DNA from 3 places in the Roseibium sp. RP-7 genome. Region 2 is predicted to be linked to each of the others. Evidence: riboswitches for the same ligand, from Rfam matches in the RefSeq annotation. Region 2 holds a riboswitch; each other region holds the start of a gene.

Region 1 (5,713 bases), on a different contig from region 2:
CTGCACCGGCAGAATGTCGATGTATCTGTCGCCGTGAACGTTGCGCCCGCGCAGCTGCAGGCGAAGGGATTTACCGGCAGAATGCTCGGGATCATTGGCGAGAGCGGGTTCTCGACGGAGAAGCTGGAACTGGAAGTGACGGAATCGAGTCTTGTCGACTATTCGCAGAACCTTCTGGATCAGATCCTGCCGATCAAGAAAGAAGGGGTCAAATTTGCAATCGACGACTTCGGCACCGGCTATTCCTCGCTGCACAGTCTCGCAAGCATGCCATTCGACACGCTGAAGATCGACCGGTCCTTCATCATGGACATTGCCAATTGCGAGGATCGACGGACCATCGTCGAGCTGATCCTGATGCTGGCGAGGCAGCTCAATCTCAACACAGTTTCCGAAGGGGTCGAGACCCAGTTGCAGATGGATTACATCAATCTGTGGGGTGGGACGCTCGGCCAGGGCTACTTGTGGAGCCCGGCAGTGCCGTTCGGCGAGTTCTCGCGAATGGTCATGAAGCGGGAAGAAGAGGCGAATGCGGCCGAGCCCTGGAGGCAGGCAGCCTCCTGAACTCCGATGAGGGATGTCCTGATGGCTGTATGTGCCTAGTCGTGTACGTCGACCAGACCTTCAAACAGAGCGCTCTTTGATCCGTCGGACAGGCATTCCACGGTCAGCGCCTCCGTGAAGGCCTGCTGGTCAGAGGCTTCGACGGGGCTTTCTGCGAGTAGCGTCAGGATCTCGTTGCCGAGGCGCAACAGCTCCGGACGGACATCCTTGATCAGGTCGGGTACGTTCTGCGGACGAGCTTCACCGCTCTCCCAGCGTTCGATCCAGCAGGTTTGGATGTCCTTGGCCGCATCGATCTGCGCCTGGAAAAACAAGGTGACATTGTCAGCCGACAGGCCGTTTTCGACTGCCTTTTCGCGGGCAGCATCCAGCACCACCTTTTCCCTCGGCAGATCCTCGACAGGTTTGTCGTTATCCGCTTTCCAGGCTGCAACCGACTGCATGAACGACAGACGTTCGTTGATGGCGCCGAACAGCTTGTCAGGTGCCGCCCAGCCAGGAGTGACGGTGGCAGCAAGGAGAGATACCGCAAGAGCGGTCAGGGGAATCGATTTCAACATGGCCGAAGACTTTCACAGGTCACCGCCTGCGGCAAGTCTTTGGTTGTGGTCTACTTCTTTTCAACCGAGCGGCTGATCTCGGTGATCACGCCGAATGCGACGGCGGCCATGATCTTCAATAGTCCGCTGTCGAGCGCCTGTTCGCGTGTCAGATTGCCAAGGAAAAAACCCGGTCTTGGTTCAGTGACTGCACCAAGAGTAACGCCGGCCAGAAGTGCCAGCTGAATGCAGCCAAGGAAAAAGACGACACCAGCGATAAGCGTTCCCAATTTGGTAAAGGGCATTGCAAACTCTCATGATGTGCTTTGTATGCGAGTGAGGTTATCTTTCGTTAGGGTTTCTGCAAGTAAAAATCACAATTACCCTAAATACAGAAAAGTTTAATAAACAACGGTTTTGATTTTCATCTTTGATTGGGTGCTTCAAAGGTCAGATTTTTCAGGTGGCTGACGCAATTTCCTGAAGAAGTGTTTTGAGATCTGAAGCTTGTCGGTGTTGAGAATCAGGCTGATTTCGGCGGGATCTTCAGGCGGCAAAATTTCGGTGCAATGTCGCATTCAGACCGAATATGGCGAAAATTCGCTTGCAGAATATCGCCAATCCTTGCAAATCTAGACGATGCGATGGTTTCGCCCGAACAAGCGTAAGGGCGGATGAAATGGGAACACGGTGAGGCGTACCCAACAGGGACCAATACCGTGGCTGCCCCCGCAACTGTATGCGACGAGCAAAGCCCTTCAAGCCACTGGATCGATCCGGGAAGGCGGGCAGCGCAGAGACTCGCGAGCCAGGAAACCTGCCATCCAGCGGTCCCATCGGGGCCGGTTCACACCATCTGCTCGCGCACGGAGGGTGCGCAAAGGAGAAATGACATGCATATCGAACCGGGCATCGTCGACGGTGCCAAAATCGTACTCAGCTACGGTACCGCGGCTGCTTCCTTCGGCCTTCTGGGCAAAATGGCTCTCGACACGATCCGCAAAAGCGGCGTTCTCAGCCTTGCCGTCCGCTCCGTCATCACGACGGTTGCCGTATTCTGCTTCTTCGAAATCCTGCCGCATTATCCGGTCGGTGTTTCCGAAGTGCACTTTATCCTGGGCTCCACCCTGTTCCTGATGTTCGGCGCTGGTCCGGCAGCAATCGGCCTCGCTGCAGGCCTTCTGCTCCAGGGGACGCTGGTTGCTCCTTTCGACCTGCCGCAGTACGGCATCAACGTCACCACGCTGCTCGTGCCGCTGTGGGCTGTCAGCATGCTGGCAAACCGCATCATTCCGGATAAGACCGCCTATGTTGACGTTTCCTACGTTCAGGCACTGGCTCTTTCCACCACGTTCCAGGCCGGTATCGTTGGCTGGGTTGCTTTCTGGGCATTCTACGGCCAGGGCTTCGGTGCCGAGAACATGGCTTCCGTCGGTTCCTTCGGCTTTGCCTACATGCTGGTGATCCTGGGCGAGCCGCTGGCTGATCTGGCTGTTCTGGCCGCTGCCAAGACACTGGCACCGCTGACCCGGAACCTTGCTTTCGAAAATCGGCTGCACAACGCGGCTTAAGTCTTCGGGCTTTTGCCGAAATCAAGTCACGAAGGGCGGCCTTGGGGCCGCCCTTTTTGTTTGTCGTTCCGACGCCTTGACAACGAACAATCAGAGCTTCGTTGCCTCGGTGGAGCGGATCTTCTTCCAGTTGGCTTCCGCCTTGGTGATCGTACCGGACTGGTCTTTCTGGAACTCGCGGAAGATGGCCTCGTTCAGGAACAGATAAAGCTTGCCGTCCACAACAGCCGCGAACTGCGGATCGCCGTCGAACTTCTTGCCGACTGAAACACCGAAGGTGCAGAAGCCGCCGTTTTGCGGCAAGTACTGATCCGGATGCGCGGTGAAGGCATCCATGGCTTCCTGGGATGCGAAGTAATAGGCAACACCGTCGTGGACGGCCGTATATTGCGCGGTTCCGTCAATCCGGTTGCCCAGGCTGACAAAAGCCACGGGATCGACACCATGAAGACCGAGCGGGCTGCCGGCGGCCGTCAGGCCACTGGAGGTGTTGTATTCGTCCGCGGCCATTGCCGGGGCAGAGAGAGCGGCAAGAGACAGCAGCGTTGCGGCAATGGCGGATTTCATCAAGGACATGTTCTACTCCTGAAAGGGTATGAAGGTTGAAGGCCGGATTTGCTCCGGTGCCTCTACCTTGCGTCCGAAGCTCAGGCGTCTCCATGTTCGCAAGTTCCCGAGGATTTGCAGATCGTCCGGATTGCAGTTCAAAAAAAGACACCGGCGCGAGGGCCGGTGTCATTGTGCGTTGACGGGGGCTGTCAAGCGGCCTGAGCAACCGTTTCCTGCGGTTTGGCAAGGCTGACCACTGTCAGAACGGCAATGGCGTTGACCAGGTAATAGGCGAAGTCGAGTCCGGTGAAGCCGAGTGCGAAGGGAGCTGCCAGGAACACGATGCCGACGGCAAAATCGACCGCCAGATGAACCGAATACGGCAGAATGCGGATGATGCCGGTCTGGTGATCCGTCAGGATCGTCAGGGCCAGGGCTGCAAAGCCTGTCAGGAAGGATAGCCAGAAGGCGATCGGGTTGGATTGGCCGAGATCAAGGAATACGGGCAGGGCAATAAGGCCGATCGCGACGGGATAATCGAGATAGGCGTGCATGGTCTTGGTGACGAAGCGAACAGACATCTTTCAAGTGCTCCAGGTTGGTTTCCTGCGGGCGGATTGCCCACGAGCCCAAAGATGTTGGTCGACTTCGGTTCTATCCATGCATGAAAGTCCCTGAAAATTGACCGATCGTCCGGGAGCCTTGCGCTTTGCGGTGTTGAGGCAAAAATGCGGGAATGAGACTTCAACCGGAACCGGCCTTTCATGAAACATGACGCCCTGACCCAGATCCTGGATGCCTTGAAGCTACGGGGATCCGTCTATTTCCATACCTGCTTTTCGCCGCCCTGGGCTGTGCGGGTGCCGGCTTTCGGCAATGTCGCGCGGTTTCACATGGCCATGCGTGGTGGCTGCTGGCTCGCGGTAGACGGTGTTGACAAGCCGATCCGCCTTGCGACCGGTGACCTGGCCGTCATTCCGCACGGGGCCGCTCATATCCTGAGCGATGAACCGGGCCGTCCCGCCGCCGAAGTGGACGAGGTCGTGCGGCAATCCGGTTATACGGGGGAAGGTGCGCTCTATTACGGCGGTCCGGACGAGGAACTGGCCTGTAAACTGTTCTGTGGCCATTTCGAATTCGAGGAAGGCTCGGTCCATCCGCTGCTCGATGCCTTGCCATCGGTCATTCATCTGCCCAACACACAGACGATGAACGCCTTCTGGCTGGAAGCAGTGATGCGTTTTGTTGCCAGCGAGGTGCGCGCCGGGCAGCCGGGGTCCGAGGCGATCATCCACCGGTTGACGGAGATCATCTTCATCCAGGTGGTGCGAACGTTCGTCGACAGGGAGGGGGACAGGGCCGGATGCCTGGCGGCGGTGCTCAACCCGAAGCTCGGGCGCAGCATGTCCAAGATCCATCTGGCGCCGGAAAAGCCCTGGACGGTGGAGAGCCTTGCCCGGGAAGCCGGCATGTCCCGGACGGTTTTTGCGGACAGGTTTACGAACCTCGTCGGCATGACGCCGCTGGCCTATGTCACCCACTGGCGCATGGAACGGGCACGGCGCGACATTCGGGAGACGGATCTGCCCCTGATCGATATTGCCGAAAACATCGGCTACAGCTCGGAAGCCGCCTTCAACCGGGCCTTCAAGCGTCAATTCAACCAGACGCCCGGACAGGTGCGACGGCAAGGCGCGGCGGTGCCGGCCTGATGTGAATCAGTTGGCGGCCAGATAGGCCGGCAGATCGGCAACGCTCTCCAGAACGGCATCCGCCAGGGTTTCCAGGTCGTGGCGCGCGCTTGTGCCCGTCAGGACACCGATACAAAGTCCGGCGCCTGCCGAACGGGCCATTTCCAGATCATGCGTGTTGTCACCGACAACGGCGATCCGGTCCAGTGCAAGACCTGTTGCCTCGGCAAAGCCGCGAACCATGCCCGGTTCCGGCTTCGGGCCAAAACCTGTGTCGTAACCCGTGACGAAAGCAAATCGGGGCGCAAGTCCGGTGCCGGCGAGAAAGGCCCTTATGGCCGCTTCGCTGTCGCTGCTGGCAACACCCAAAGTGAACCCGGTTCCGCTCAAGGTCTCGACAGCTTCCGGAATGCCAGTAAGGGGCGCAGCATCATGCATGCAGCCGATGAACACCCGGTCGAGGTCTGCGGTCAGCGGGCCTTCCTGAAAATTAGCACCGCAGGCAATCCAGGCAGCCGCGATTTCCGCAGAGTTGCCAGCTGCAAGCAGAGACCCGGCCGCGGACTTTCCGGTCGCCAGATCCATGCCGGTCTGTTCCAGGAGCCTGTCGGCCAGGGCGCGGTCGCCTCTGGCTGCATGGAGCGAGGTTTCGCGATAGGCCGGTGCCCATGTCGCGTCGAAATCAAGCAGGGTGCCGTCCTTGTCAAACAGGATGGCGGTGATGTTGCCTGTGAGGTTGTTCAAGGCCGGTCTCCCGTGGATTTCAGGTTGGACCGCAATGTGTCGAGGGCGGACTTCA
Region 2 (5,713 bases):
CTTGGCGGGCCTGCTGCTTTTGGCGGAAATCGGAGCTGACAAGGAACTGCTCGACGCGTTGGCTGCCTTGCCGGAGCACTTTGAAAAAGCAATCGACAAGGACTGGCGCGCGCTTGCCAAGCCGATCGAGCAGCGGGGTTCGCTTTATGTCATTGGACGCGGACCTGGTCTGGCTATCGCAAATGAAGCTGCGCTGAAATTCAAGGAAACCTGCCAGATCCATGCGGAGGCTTATTCGTCCGCCGAGGTAATGCACGGTCCTGTCTCGATCGTCGAAAACGGTTACCCGATCCTGGCACTTGGTGTGCGCGATGCAGCCGAAGAGGGGCTAGCCCAGGCTGCGGATCGCATGGTGGACCAGGGTGGAAGTGTTTTTGCAACGACCGACAAGGTGGAGCGGGCGGAAAAGCTGGCGTTCCAGGCAACCGGGCATCCATTGACCGACGCCTTGGTGCAGATTGTTTCTTTCTACGCCTTCATCGAATGGTTTGCACGGCAACGCGGTTTCAATCCGGACGTTCCCAAGCACCTGAAGAAAGTCACCCAGACCGTATGACCTCCACAACCGCCTATCTCTGCAGCCGGGTTTTCGATGGTGAGAAAATCCATGCGAATGCTGCCCTGCTTGTCGAAAATGGCAAGGTGGCTGGCCTTCTTTCTGCCGATCAGGTTCCAGTTGGCGTAGAGACTGTCGATCTTGGCGACGGCATTCTCGCACCGGGATTGATCGATCTGCAGGTCAATGGCGGCGGTGGCTTGATGCTGGGGGATGCGGAAACAGTCGACGATATCGAACGTATTTGCGCCGCCCATGTCAGCCTCGGTACAACAGCCCTGACACCGACTTTGATCACGGACACGCCCGAGGTGACGCGAAAAGTCGTTGATCTGGGAATTGCCGCCTGGTCGCGGGGTGTGAAGGGGTTTCACGGTCTGCATCTCGAAGGGCCGCATCTGTTCGCGGGGCGCAAGGGGGCGCATGACCCGAATCTGATCCGGCCTTTGAACCGCGAAGATATGGCGCTTTACCAGCGCGCGGCGCGGGAATTGCCAAGCCTCATCATGACTGTTGCACCGGAAACGGTGCCGCCAGAACAGATGCGGGAATTGGCTGACGCGGGAATTCACATCAGTCTTGGCCACAGCGGAGCAACATACCGGCAGTGCAAGACAGCTGCTGAAGCGGGTGCTTCGATGGTCACCCATCTTTTTAACGCCATGAGCCCGTTGCAACACCGCGAACCCGGCCTTGTGGGCGCCGCGCTCGATCTGGGCGCGCTCAACGTGGGCATCATTGCTGATGGTGTCCATGTCGACCCGGTCGCGATGCGGGTTGCGCTCAAGTCAAAGACTGGCCCGGGCAGGATCTTTATCGTTACCGACGCCATGTCCCAGACCGGCACCGATGTTACGTCCTTCTTTCTCGGAGGTCGGGAAATCTTTCGCCGCGATGGCACATTGACCCTCGAAGACGGCACGCTTGCCGGCGCCGATATAGATTTGCCGGCGTCCTTGAAGTTTCTCACCGGTACACTCGAGCTTCCGGTCGAAGCTGCTCTTGCAATGGCGACCAGTGATCCTGCGGACGTTCTCGGGCGCCCGCTCGGTCGTTTCGAAGAAGGCTATCCGGCTGACTTCGTACAGCTTGGCAATTCCTATGAGGTCGAGGGCGTATGGATTGCGGGAGAGCAATTCTCGAATACGTAGCCCGGCATATATGCTGGTGGTCTACATACCGCACCAAACTTGAGGGATTGGCAGCGCGTTCGCCGGTTAGGTCTTGTCGACCTTTTTCAGCGTTGAGCGAACGTTTGGAAGTGTCAGCAGTGTATTCGGTATTTGCAGCAATTCCTTGAAGAAGCGGCTGACCAACGCTCCGCGGCTTGGCTTGTAGGGCGATGAAATGAACGATTTCAGACCCCAGCCAATACCGCCAACATTTGGAAGGGCGCGGATAGCGGTTTCGTAACAGCGCCGAACCAGCGCTGAATCACTGTTCTTGAATGAATGCAGCAGGCCGCACCGCTCCATGTCACGCTTGAATTCCTTCGAGATGACCGAGGTTTCGCGTTTCGTGAAAGTCCAATTGATGTTGATGTTCTCGTCTTCCTTGGCAACCACCCGGTGGTACCAATGGGGAGGCAGATAGAGAAGATCACCTTCCTCCAGATCGAATTTGTAGAATCGCTTGTTCCGAAGCAATCGCTCTTCGTCTTTCAGTAAAGAGAAGTTGGTGAACGGGTAGCACGGTAACGGTGTTTCGGGCGAAACCAGTACCCATTCCTTACGGCCCTTCACCTGTACGGTGATGACATTCTCGGCGTTGGTATCGTAGTGGAACTCTGTCCGGTTGTTCCTGCTGTTGATCCAGAATCTCCAGGCAACGGAATCTTGCATTATCCGATCGGACGCGAGGATCTCCTTCAGGAAATCCGGCATCTCGATATCTTGTTCGAGTACGGGGGAGCGGCTGACGAAAAAGACACCTCTGTCGCGGACCTTTGGCAGCGTATGGAGTTCTGCTCGTAATCGGCCGGATTGCCACCTTTCCCGCGCAGGCCAGTTTTTCGCTAGACCTTTTATCAGCAGGGGCTGTTCCTTGTCGCAGTAGGCTTCAAGAAATTCGGCATAACCTGGTGCTGCGGTTACGGTGGCAATGGTGTGTGTGTTGTCGCCGCTCATAAAAGGTACCACGCATTTGAAGATTTGCGGGTTCAGGGGTGCTGGATTTTGCTGCGATTTTCCATGATGCTCCCTTTGGAAAAATCACGATAGGAGCAACCTGAAGCTTTATCAAGAAGCGCTACTCAACAACACAGAGCCACTGGAGGCGCAATCTTCGCTATAAACGTACCCAGGAAATGTTGTTTAGGAAGATGGTGCGGAACGTTACTGCTGCGAAAGACGCGCTCGCATCAAATGGCTGTCGATTTTTGAGGCGGTGCAGATTGCTGCAAGATCAAACGTGAATAAGATCAACCCGGACACTGAACGGTGTCCCAGCCTTCAGAAATACAGCATTCGGGAGGATTAAGAAGAGGTGGTGATGGCTCCCCAGGCCGGACTCGAACCAGCGACCCAGCGATTAACAGTCGCTTGCTCTACCAACTGAGCTACTGGGGATCACCACGCTCGGGGCCAGCGCGTTGCCGCCCCGTCGATGGAGATGCGTATATCAAAGGCTTGATCCGTTTGCCAAGCCCCCGAGGGCGTTTTTTTCATCAAGCCGTCATTTTTTTGATCTCGGTGTGGAAAACTCGATATATTTCAGATGGCTAGGTGTTCTGTCGAGCTTGGAAAACCCTACGTTTCGCGACGATTGGAACACCCCGGGCAGACTAAATCGGCTGTGCCTTTTTCTGACTTTGGCGCAAGAAGGCGTCCGTCTTGATTGCCTGGCCGATTTTCAAGGTTAGCCGTCAGCGACTTTCTGCTGCTTGTGTCGGCCTCAAGATACGTTTAGGAAGAAACCGACGGTTCCGGAAAAGGCCTTGCCTGATCCGGATGAAACGGGAATCCGGTGCGGTCTTTTTCAAGTCCAGATCCGGAGCTGCCCCCGCAACTGTGAGCGGTGAGTGGCTGTACGAAAACCACTGGCGTCCTGATGGGGCCGGGAAGGGGTACAGACCGCGCTGAGCCGCAAGCCAGGAGACCGGCCGTCACATTGTCAACCCTATGGCGCTGTCGGGCGGACGGCTGGGAGAAGGAATGACGCATTCAAACGGCGAGAGGACGACGCTGGTCCTCGGCGGTGCCCGCTCCGGAAAAAGCCGGTTCGCGGAAAAGCTTGTCCATGAAACCGGTCTGCAAAAAATTTATATCGCGACTGGTGCTGCCCACGACGATGAAATGGCCAGCCGGATCGCCGCTCATAAAGATCAACGCGGCCCGTCTTGGCTCACCGTGGAAGAACAGCTCGAACTTGCGGCCGTGCTTGAAAACGAATGCAGGCAAGACCGGGTGGTTCTTGTTGACTGCCTGACCCTGTGGCTGTCGAACCTGCTGTTTGCAGACAAGGACATTCCCGCCGAAACGGCGCGGCTTTGCGCGGTTCTGAAGGGTCTTCAGGGGCCGTGCGTTTTCGTTTCCAACGAAGTTGGTATGGGGATCGTGCCGGAGAACCGTCTGTCGAGGTCGTTCCGCGATGTGCAGGGACGACTGAACCAGGATATGGCGCATAGGTGCCAACAGGTCGTCTTCGTTGCTGCGGGCCTGCCGATACTTTTGAAACCCACATCACAACCGGATATCAAATTATGACCACTTCATCCCTGCAGCCGGGCGCAAAAATTCCGGCAACGATCGTCACTGGGTTTCTCGGAGCAGGCAAGACCACGCTGATCCGCAATTTGCTTACCAATGCCAATGGCAAACGCATTGCCCTTATTGTCAATGAGTTTGGGGACATGGGCTTCGACGGTTCCCTGGTGAATGGATGCGCTGATCCCGATTGCGCCGCGGAAGAGGTGGTTGAGCTTACCAATGGCTGCATATGTTGCACCGTTGCCGACGATTTCCTGCCAACCATGGAAATGCTGCTCGCGCGGGACAATCCGCCGGAGCATATTGTTATCGAAACCTCTGGCCTGGCTCTGCCGCAGCCGCTCGTTCGCGCTTTCTCCTGGCCGAGCGTCAAGCCGAAGGTAACGGTAGATGGTGTTGTCACGGTGCTGGATGCTGCAGCACTCGCCGAAGGCCGGATCGCACTTGATGAAGATGCACTTGCCGCGCAGCGTGCCGCCGACGAGGCTCTTGATCATGACAGTCCTGTTGAAGAACTCTTTCACGACCAATTGCGTTGCGCAGACCTCGTCGTTCTGAACAAGGCTGATCTCGTCTCCGAAGACGCTTTGAAACAGGTGCATGAGAAGATCGCCGCCGATGTTCGTCCGGCGGTTCACGTGGTGACATCCGAAAAAGGCACGCTTCCGATTGAAGTTCTGCTCGGCAGGGGCTCTGCTGCCGAGGACGATATGGCAGATCGGCACGAGCATCATCACCATCATGATGATCACGACCACGACCATGACCACGATGATGATCATGATCATCACCATGACGACCATCATCACGATCATCACCATCACGATGATTTTGAAAGTCACGTGCTGGCTGTCTCATCTTTCGCCAGCCTGAAAGATGCAGAGGCAAAGGTTCTGGAAGCCATGGCGCAAAAAGGCGTCCTGCGCATCAAGGGGGCTGTAAAAATCGAGGGCAAGGCAGCACCTGCAATGGTTCAAGCTGTCGGACCGCGTGTCGAAACCTGGTTCGCCGCCGGCGCTGAGAGCAGCGGCAGACTGGTCGTGATCGGTTTGAAGGGCCTCGACCTGACTGCGGTTCGTGGCCTGCTGGGTGAATTGACGGCTGCTGCCTGACACGCTGGATAGAAGCTGGAAATAAAGACCAAGCATGCACATTCTCGCCAGCCAGACGCGCCGGATCGATGACGGTGGGGACGCGGTCGATCTCGGCCAGTCTCCAGCCGACATTCTGTTCCTGTCCGCTGCAGACACCGAACTGGGAAGCTTTGCCGCTGCGCAATCACGGCTTGGAACAGGCCGGGCAGGCCTGCGGCTCGCCAATCTCATGGCCTTGTCGCATCCCTATTCGGTCGATCTTTATGCCGAACAGACCGTCCGTGGGTCTCGGCTGATCGTTCTGCGAATTCTGGGTGGAGTGGAGTACTGGCGCTACGGCCTGGAAAGGTTTGAAG
Region 3 (5,713 bases), on a different contig from region 2:
GAAGACGCCGCCGCCGCCCGTATCCTCGATGGCGTAGTCGAAATCCTTGGCAGACTGGGCGTCGCGCAGCTTCAGTGAATAATATTCCGAGCCCTTGTCGTCATAGGCCCAGGCGATGAGCTTGTGATCCGTCGACTGGCTGACGCCGCCGATCCGGAAATATGCCGTTCCTTCGGCTTCCTTGTCGCCATGGAGAAGTACCGTTTCCGCGCCGCCGTCACGCGGGGTGCGAAAGAAAACCGGTTGCTGGCCGCCGGTTTCATACTTGAGGCCGTAAGCGAAGGGTCCGTCGGGCGCAGGAACCGAGCTGTCGTCTTCCTTGATGCGGCCGCGCATCTCCGCAAAAAGCTTCTCCTGCAGAGCCTTCGTCGGTGCCATCTGCGCTTCGTGATAGGCATTTTCCGCTTCCAGATAGCTGCGGATGTCGGCATCCAGCACGGACGGGTCTTTCATGACCTCCTGCCAGTTGTCCGCCCTCAGCCAGGCGAAGTCGTCCTGGCGGGTAATGCCGTGGGTCTCAAGGGTGAGGGGGCGCGCTGCGGCGCGCGGGGGAAGGGCATCCTGTTTCATGGATCGGAGGTAAGATTTTTGAGCCTTGAAGGCAAGGGTCAATACTGCCGAGGCGGCTGGGTGTTTCCGCTTCCAGGCAATCCTGTCGTGCTTTCAGACAAGAGCGGCGCCTCGCAAAAGTCTTTGACATTTTTCAGGCGTTCGCGCACTTAGGAAGAGATGGTTCCCGACTCCGAACTCCGGACCGGGATTAAAAGGGAACACGGTGCGACGAGCCCGAAAGGCTGCAAATCCGTGACTGCCCCCGCAACTGTGAGCGGTGAGCAAACCTGAAAGCGCCACTGGGGAGACCCCGGGAAGGATCAGGCAAGCAATGACCCGCAAGTCAGGAGACCTGCCATTTCACCTTCAAACCTTAACCCGGGCGGGGTGCCCCGGAGGAGTGAGTGACATGGCCAATCGGCACCTGCCGGCAAAGTTGCACATTCGGTTCCTGACTGCCCCGCGAAATCGCGGAGGGCGATATGAACCGGAAATTTTCTGCTGAATTCTCAAGACTTGCCAACCTCCTGACCGAGGCTGATCCACTGGCGGCGCGCGCAGTGCGCGCGATGGTTCCGGATGGGTTGCAAAAATCTGTTGTCAGCAAGAACATTGGTAATGTAATAACATTACATGATGATTGTGCCAAACCTTCCCGATCCGGCCGTGCCCAGTGCAACGAGGAAAGCAATGCCTTTGCTTTTCCGCAGCCTGCTGTCGGTTCACTGGCAGAAGCCGTGGAGGCGCGTCATGAGCAATGATCCGCACAAGATATTTGTCTGCACGACCTGTCGTCACAATGGGCAGACTTGCCATCCCGGATATGGGCTGATCTGCAAGCTGAAGAGCGCAATGGCACAGGCAGTGCCTGTCGTTGGAGACGAATTCGAAATCAGTGGAACAGCCGACATGGAGAGCTGTTCGAGACCTTGCACGCTGGCATTCAAGGCCACCGACAAGGCGATCTACCTCTTTGGGGACATTGAGGACGATACGGACATCGACGACCTGGTCGACTACGCCAATCGGTATCGCCAGATTGAAAATGGATGCGAGGTAACCGAGGAAAGCCACGGCAAGCGCTGGAGCGCATCGCAAGGCCGGCTTCCGGCAGCGATGATCGTCTCGGAAGCAGACGGGACGGCGTTCTCATGACGGGGGTCGATCTGTTTGTCCGGGAGGTCAGCTGGAAGACGGGGCAGGGCAAAACCATTCTGCATCCGCTCAGCTTCGATCTGCCTGCCGGTGAGGTACTTGGAATTGCCGGCGCCAATGGTGCCGGCAAATCCACCCTGTTGCGGCTGCTCTATCGTTTCCTGAAACCGAAAACGGGCGAAATCCTTCTGGATGGCACGGATCTCTGGCACATCAGTGCCAGGGAGGCCGCCAAAACGATCGCCGCCGTGCTTCAGGAGCAGCCGACCGATTTTGCCTTGACCGTGCGCGAGATCGTCACACTCGGCCGGCGTCCCCATGCAACCGGTATTGCCGGCGCAGGCAAGCGGGACGCCGAGATCGTCGATGACTGTCTCGGGAAAATGGATCTGCTGTCCTATGCAAAAAGAGCCTTCGGCACATTGTCCGGGGGGGAAAGGCAACGGGTGATGGTGGCCCGGGCGCTGGCGCAAGAACCAAGGCTTCTGGTGCTGGATGAGCCGACGAACCATCTGGATATCCGTCATCAGCTCGAGATCGTCGAGCTGATTGCCGATCTGGACATTACCATTGTCACCAGCCTGCACGACCTCAACCTGGCAAGCCGTGTCTGCGACAAGGTCTTGCTGTTGCATGAGGGCCGACTGGTTGCCCAGGGAATGCCGGAGACGGTGCTGACCCCCGGCAACATTGAGCAAGCCTATTCGGTACAGGTCCGTCTGGAGCAACTGTCTGCCAGCCGCGAGCGCTACCTGACCTTCCATCTTTGAATTTCTGGAGACTTAAAATGAAAAAGATTGCCCTGAGCCTCGCGCTCACCTTTCTGTCTGTTCCGGCATTAGCGCAGACGAGCGTGGAAAGCTGCAACCGTACGGTGACCTTCGACTCGCCGCCAAAAGCAGCCGTTTCGAATGACGTCAACCTGACCGAGATGATGCTGGTACTTGGCCTGCGCGACCGCATGGTTGGTTATACCGGCATTTCAGGCTGGAAGACGCTGGACGCGGAGATGCGTGAGGGAGTTGCCGAACTTCCCGAACTCGCGTCGAAATATCCGAGCAAGGAAGTGCTGATTGGGGCCGACGCCGATTTCTTCTTCGCCGGCTGGAACTACGGCATGAAGGTGGGCGGTGAAGTGACGCCTGAAACGCTGGAGCCGTTCGGCATCAAGGTCTACGAGCTGACCGAATCCTGCATTCATATCGGAGACAAGCCGAAGGCGTCCCTGCAGGATCTCTATAACGACCTCCTCAACCTCGGAAAGATCTTCGGTGTTGAAGACACCGCCCACGATCTTGTTGCGGCCTACAAACTGGAGCTGGACCGGATCGCGGCAACGGTGCCTGCTGGTGAAGAGCCGTTGCGGGTCTTTGTCTATGACAGCGGCGAGGACAAGCCCTTCACCGCCGGACGATATGCCATGCCGACAGCGCTTATCGAGGCAGCCGGCGGCGTCAACGTGATGGACGATTTTGAAAAGAGCTGGGCGACCGTCGACTGGGAAACCGTGGTGGAAAAAGACCCGGACATGGTCGTGATCGTCAACTACGGCGAAGTGACGGCTGACCAGAAACGCGACTTCATGAAACACAATCCCGCTCTGGCCAATATTGCAGCCGTCAAGAACGACCGGTTTGTCGTGCTGGACTATGTCGAGGCAACCCCGGGGCCGCGGAACCTCAAGGCCATCGGAAAGCTCACCGAAGCGTTTTGGGGAGAGTGAGCCTTGCAGAAAATGCTTCGAACTGCCGTTGCAGGCAGAAACGACGGGCCCGCATGAGCGTGCTCACGGACAAAAGCGCTGGCCTACGCCGGTTGCGGGGGAATGGGGTATTGCTTCTGGCCGGCGTGCTGGTGCTGGCTATTTCCATTGTAGCCGCCATCGGTGCGGGTGCGGTGGCGATCCCGGGTGGTACTGTCTTCAAGATCCTGGCCAACGGTGTGATGCCGGATCTGTTCGCGATTGACTGGTCCAAGGGCCGGGAGGCTATCGTCTGGGAGATCCGGTTTCCGCGGGCGCTGCTGGCCGGGTTTGTCGGCGCTGGTCTGGCCGTTGTCGGCGCCGCTCTGCAGTCCGTCACGCGCAATCCACTGGCCGATCCGCATCTGCTCGGCATTTCGTCCGGTGCAGCGGCTGGCGCCATTCTTGCGCTGTTGCATACTGGTCTTTTCCTGGGGCTGATGACCGTTCCGCTGATGGCATTCGCCGGAGCATTGGCGGCAACTTTTCTGGTGCTCGGGGTGACGCGGTTTGCATCTGCAACCAGTGCCGACCGGCTGGTGCTGGCCGGTGTAGCCGTGTCCTTCATCATCATGGCGATCGCCAATATCCTGATTTTCCTTGGTGATCCGAGGGCAACGCATACGGTTGTCTTCTGGATGCTGGGCGGTCTCGGTCTTGCCCAGTGGGCTCAACTGCCGTTTCCGCTTGGCATTCTGCTGCTGGTGGCGCCGTATTTTCTGCTGCGGTCTGCCGATCTCAATGCGATGACCATCGGCGATGAAACAGCGTCGACGCTCGGCATTCCGGTTGCCCGGTTCCGTCTCACGGTGTTTGTGCTGGGAGCTCTGATCACCGGTGTGATGGTCGCCTTTTCAGGCATCATCGGCTTTGTCGGGCTGATGGTGCCGCATATTGCCCGCTTTCTGGTAGGGGGCAATTATAGCCGGGTTCTGCCGGCATCAATGATGCTTGGCGCAATCTTCCTGATCTGGGCGGATATCATCGCACGAACGCTCCTGTCCCCCGAGGATATGCCAATCGGCATTGTCACCGGGCTGATTGGCGGCATTTTCTTCGTGCTCCTCCTGCGCTCCCGCACGGGTCAGGCACACTAGAACCTCGCATGGTCCGCTGCCGGCCGTTCAACCGGGCCTGGTTGAACGGTCGCTGGTCAGAGCGAGGCTCAAGGTTCGTTGTGGTAGATCTCGACGGTTTCCATCAGGCAGCATTCGTATAGTGTTGCCTTATCGAGACCAAAACGGACCCACATGGACAAACTTCCCACCAATCTTGCGGAATTCACACACATCCGGATCATCATCGGCATGGTGATCGGGCTGGGTGTTGCGCGGCTGCTCAATGGCCTCGCGCGGTATGTTCAGCATCCCCAACGCGAAGAGATCTACAGCGTGCACCTTGGGTGGTCGTTGTTCATGCTTTTGTCCGTCGTTCACTTCTGGTGGTTCGAATTCGCACTTGGCCGCATTCAGGTCTGGACGTTCGAAAGCTATCTGTTCGTCATCGCCTTTGCCGCACTCTACTTTTTTATTACCGCCGTGCTTTATCCGGACAAGATGGGCGAATACGCCAGCTACAAGGATTATTTTCACGCCAGGCAGACCTGGATCTACGGCTTGCTTGCCCTGATGTTCGTGCTCGACATCGTGGACTCGCGGCTGAAGGGGATCGATTACTTCAACGATCTTGGAACCGCGTATCTGGTGCGTCAGATCGTGATGATCGTGCTGGTGCTGGCCGCGACGAGGATCCGCAAGTCCGCTTATCACATCGGTCTCGTCAGCGTTGTCCTGCTGTCGCAGATCTGGTTGATCACCAGCAACTTCAGCGTTCTGAAGTAACTGGCGTCCTCTGGCCGTTGATCGAAACCACAGTCTTAAGCCGCTGCGCCCGTCGGCCTCATCTTGCCGCGCATGAAGATGAAGATCATCACTGCCATGTTGAGGAAGTTCCAGGCGATACCGTTCAGGAACGCGGCCTGGTAGGAGCCTGTGAGGTCATAGATCCAGCCGGACAGCCAGCCCCCGAGGGCCATGCCGAGAATTGTCGCCATGATCACCAGGCCGACACGCTGTCCAGCTTCGCGGGCCGGCAGGTATTCTCGCACGATCACGGCATAGCTCGGCACGATGCCGCCCTGCGACAAGCCGAAGATGAGGGACACGAGGTAGAGTGAAGCCAGGCCGTTGAAGGGAATGAACAGGAACAGCGCGGCGCATTGCAGCACGGAACCGATCAGCAGGGTCATGACACCGCCGATCTTGT

Evidence for each region. Region 2 has a riboswitch for cobalamin ahead of cobU (bifunctional adenosylcobinamide kinase/adenosylcobinamide-phosphate guanylyltransferase). Riboswitches for the same ligand answer to the same signal wherever they lie in the genome.
Region 1: linked by a shared signal. The riboswitch ahead of ACVDG9_RS16035 (energy-coupling factor ABC transporter permease) and the one ahead of cobU (bifunctional adenosylcobinamide kinase/adenosylcobinamide-phosphate guanylyltransferase) in region 2 are both predicted to bind cobalamin.
Region 3: linked by a shared signal. The riboswitch ahead of ACVDG9_RS15160 (hypothetical protein) and the one ahead of cobU (bifunctional adenosylcobinamide kinase/adenosylcobinamide-phosphate guanylyltransferase) in region 2 are both predicted to bind cobalamin.

The regions. Positions count from the first base shown of each region.
Region 1 is NZ_JBRKQA010000002.1:295,765-301,477, reverse strand. It holds gene ACVDG9_RS16050 (EAL domain-containing protein) at 1-564, shown strand, start outside; gene aroQ (gamma subclass chorismate mutase AroQ) at 600-1,124, opposite strand; gene ACVDG9_RS16040 (hypothetical protein) at 1,175-1,408, opposite strand; cobalamin riboswitch at 1,732-1,942, shown strand; gene ACVDG9_RS16035 (energy-coupling factor ABC transporter permease) at 1,997-2,674, shown strand; gene ACVDG9_RS16030 (YHS domain-containing (seleno)protein) at 2,765-3,250, opposite strand; gene ACVDG9_RS16025 (hypothetical protein) at 3,433-3,804, opposite strand; gene ACVDG9_RS16020 (AraC family transcriptional regulator) at 3,988-4,935, shown strand; gene ACVDG9_RS16015 (HAD family hydrolase) at 4,942-5,658, opposite strand; gene ACVDG9_RS16010 (MarR family winged helix-turn-helix transcriptional regulator) at 5,655-5,713, opposite strand, start outside.
Region 2 is NZ_JBRKQA010000001.1:2,580,510-2,586,222, forward strand. It holds gene ACVDG9_RS11640 (SIS domain-containing protein) at 1-556, shown strand, start outside; gene nagA (N-acetylglucosamine-6-phosphate deacetylase) at 553-1,707, shown strand; gene ACVDG9_RS11650 (cupin-like domain-containing protein) at 1,774-2,682, opposite strand; tRNA gene ACVDG9_RS11655 (tRNA-Asn) at 3,048-3,123, opposite strand; cobalamin riboswitch at 3,458-3,675, shown strand; gene cobU (bifunctional adenosylcobinamide kinase/adenosylcobinamide-phosphate guanylyltransferase) at 3,709-4,260, shown strand; gene cobW (cobalamin biosynthesis protein CobW) at 4,257-5,375, shown strand; gene cobN (cobaltochelatase subunit CobN) at 5,410-5,713, shown strand, end outside.
Region 3 is NZ_JBRKQA010000002.1:110,292-116,004, reverse strand. It holds gene ACVDG9_RS15165 (S9 family peptidase) at 1-570, opposite strand, end outside; cobalamin riboswitch at 714-926, shown strand; gene ACVDG9_RS15160 (hypothetical protein) at 1,035-1,313, shown strand; gene ACVDG9_RS15155 (DUF1636 family protein) at 1,303-1,707, shown strand; gene ACVDG9_RS15150 (ABC transporter ATP-binding protein) at 1,704-2,477, shown strand; gene ACVDG9_RS15145 (ABC transporter substrate-binding protein) at 2,495-3,430, shown strand; gene ACVDG9_RS15140 (FecCD family ABC transporter permease) at 3,484-4,545, shown strand; gene ACVDG9_RS15135 (hypothetical protein) at 4,699-5,289, shown strand; gene ACVDG9_RS15130 (MFS transporter) at 5,325-5,713, opposite strand, start outside.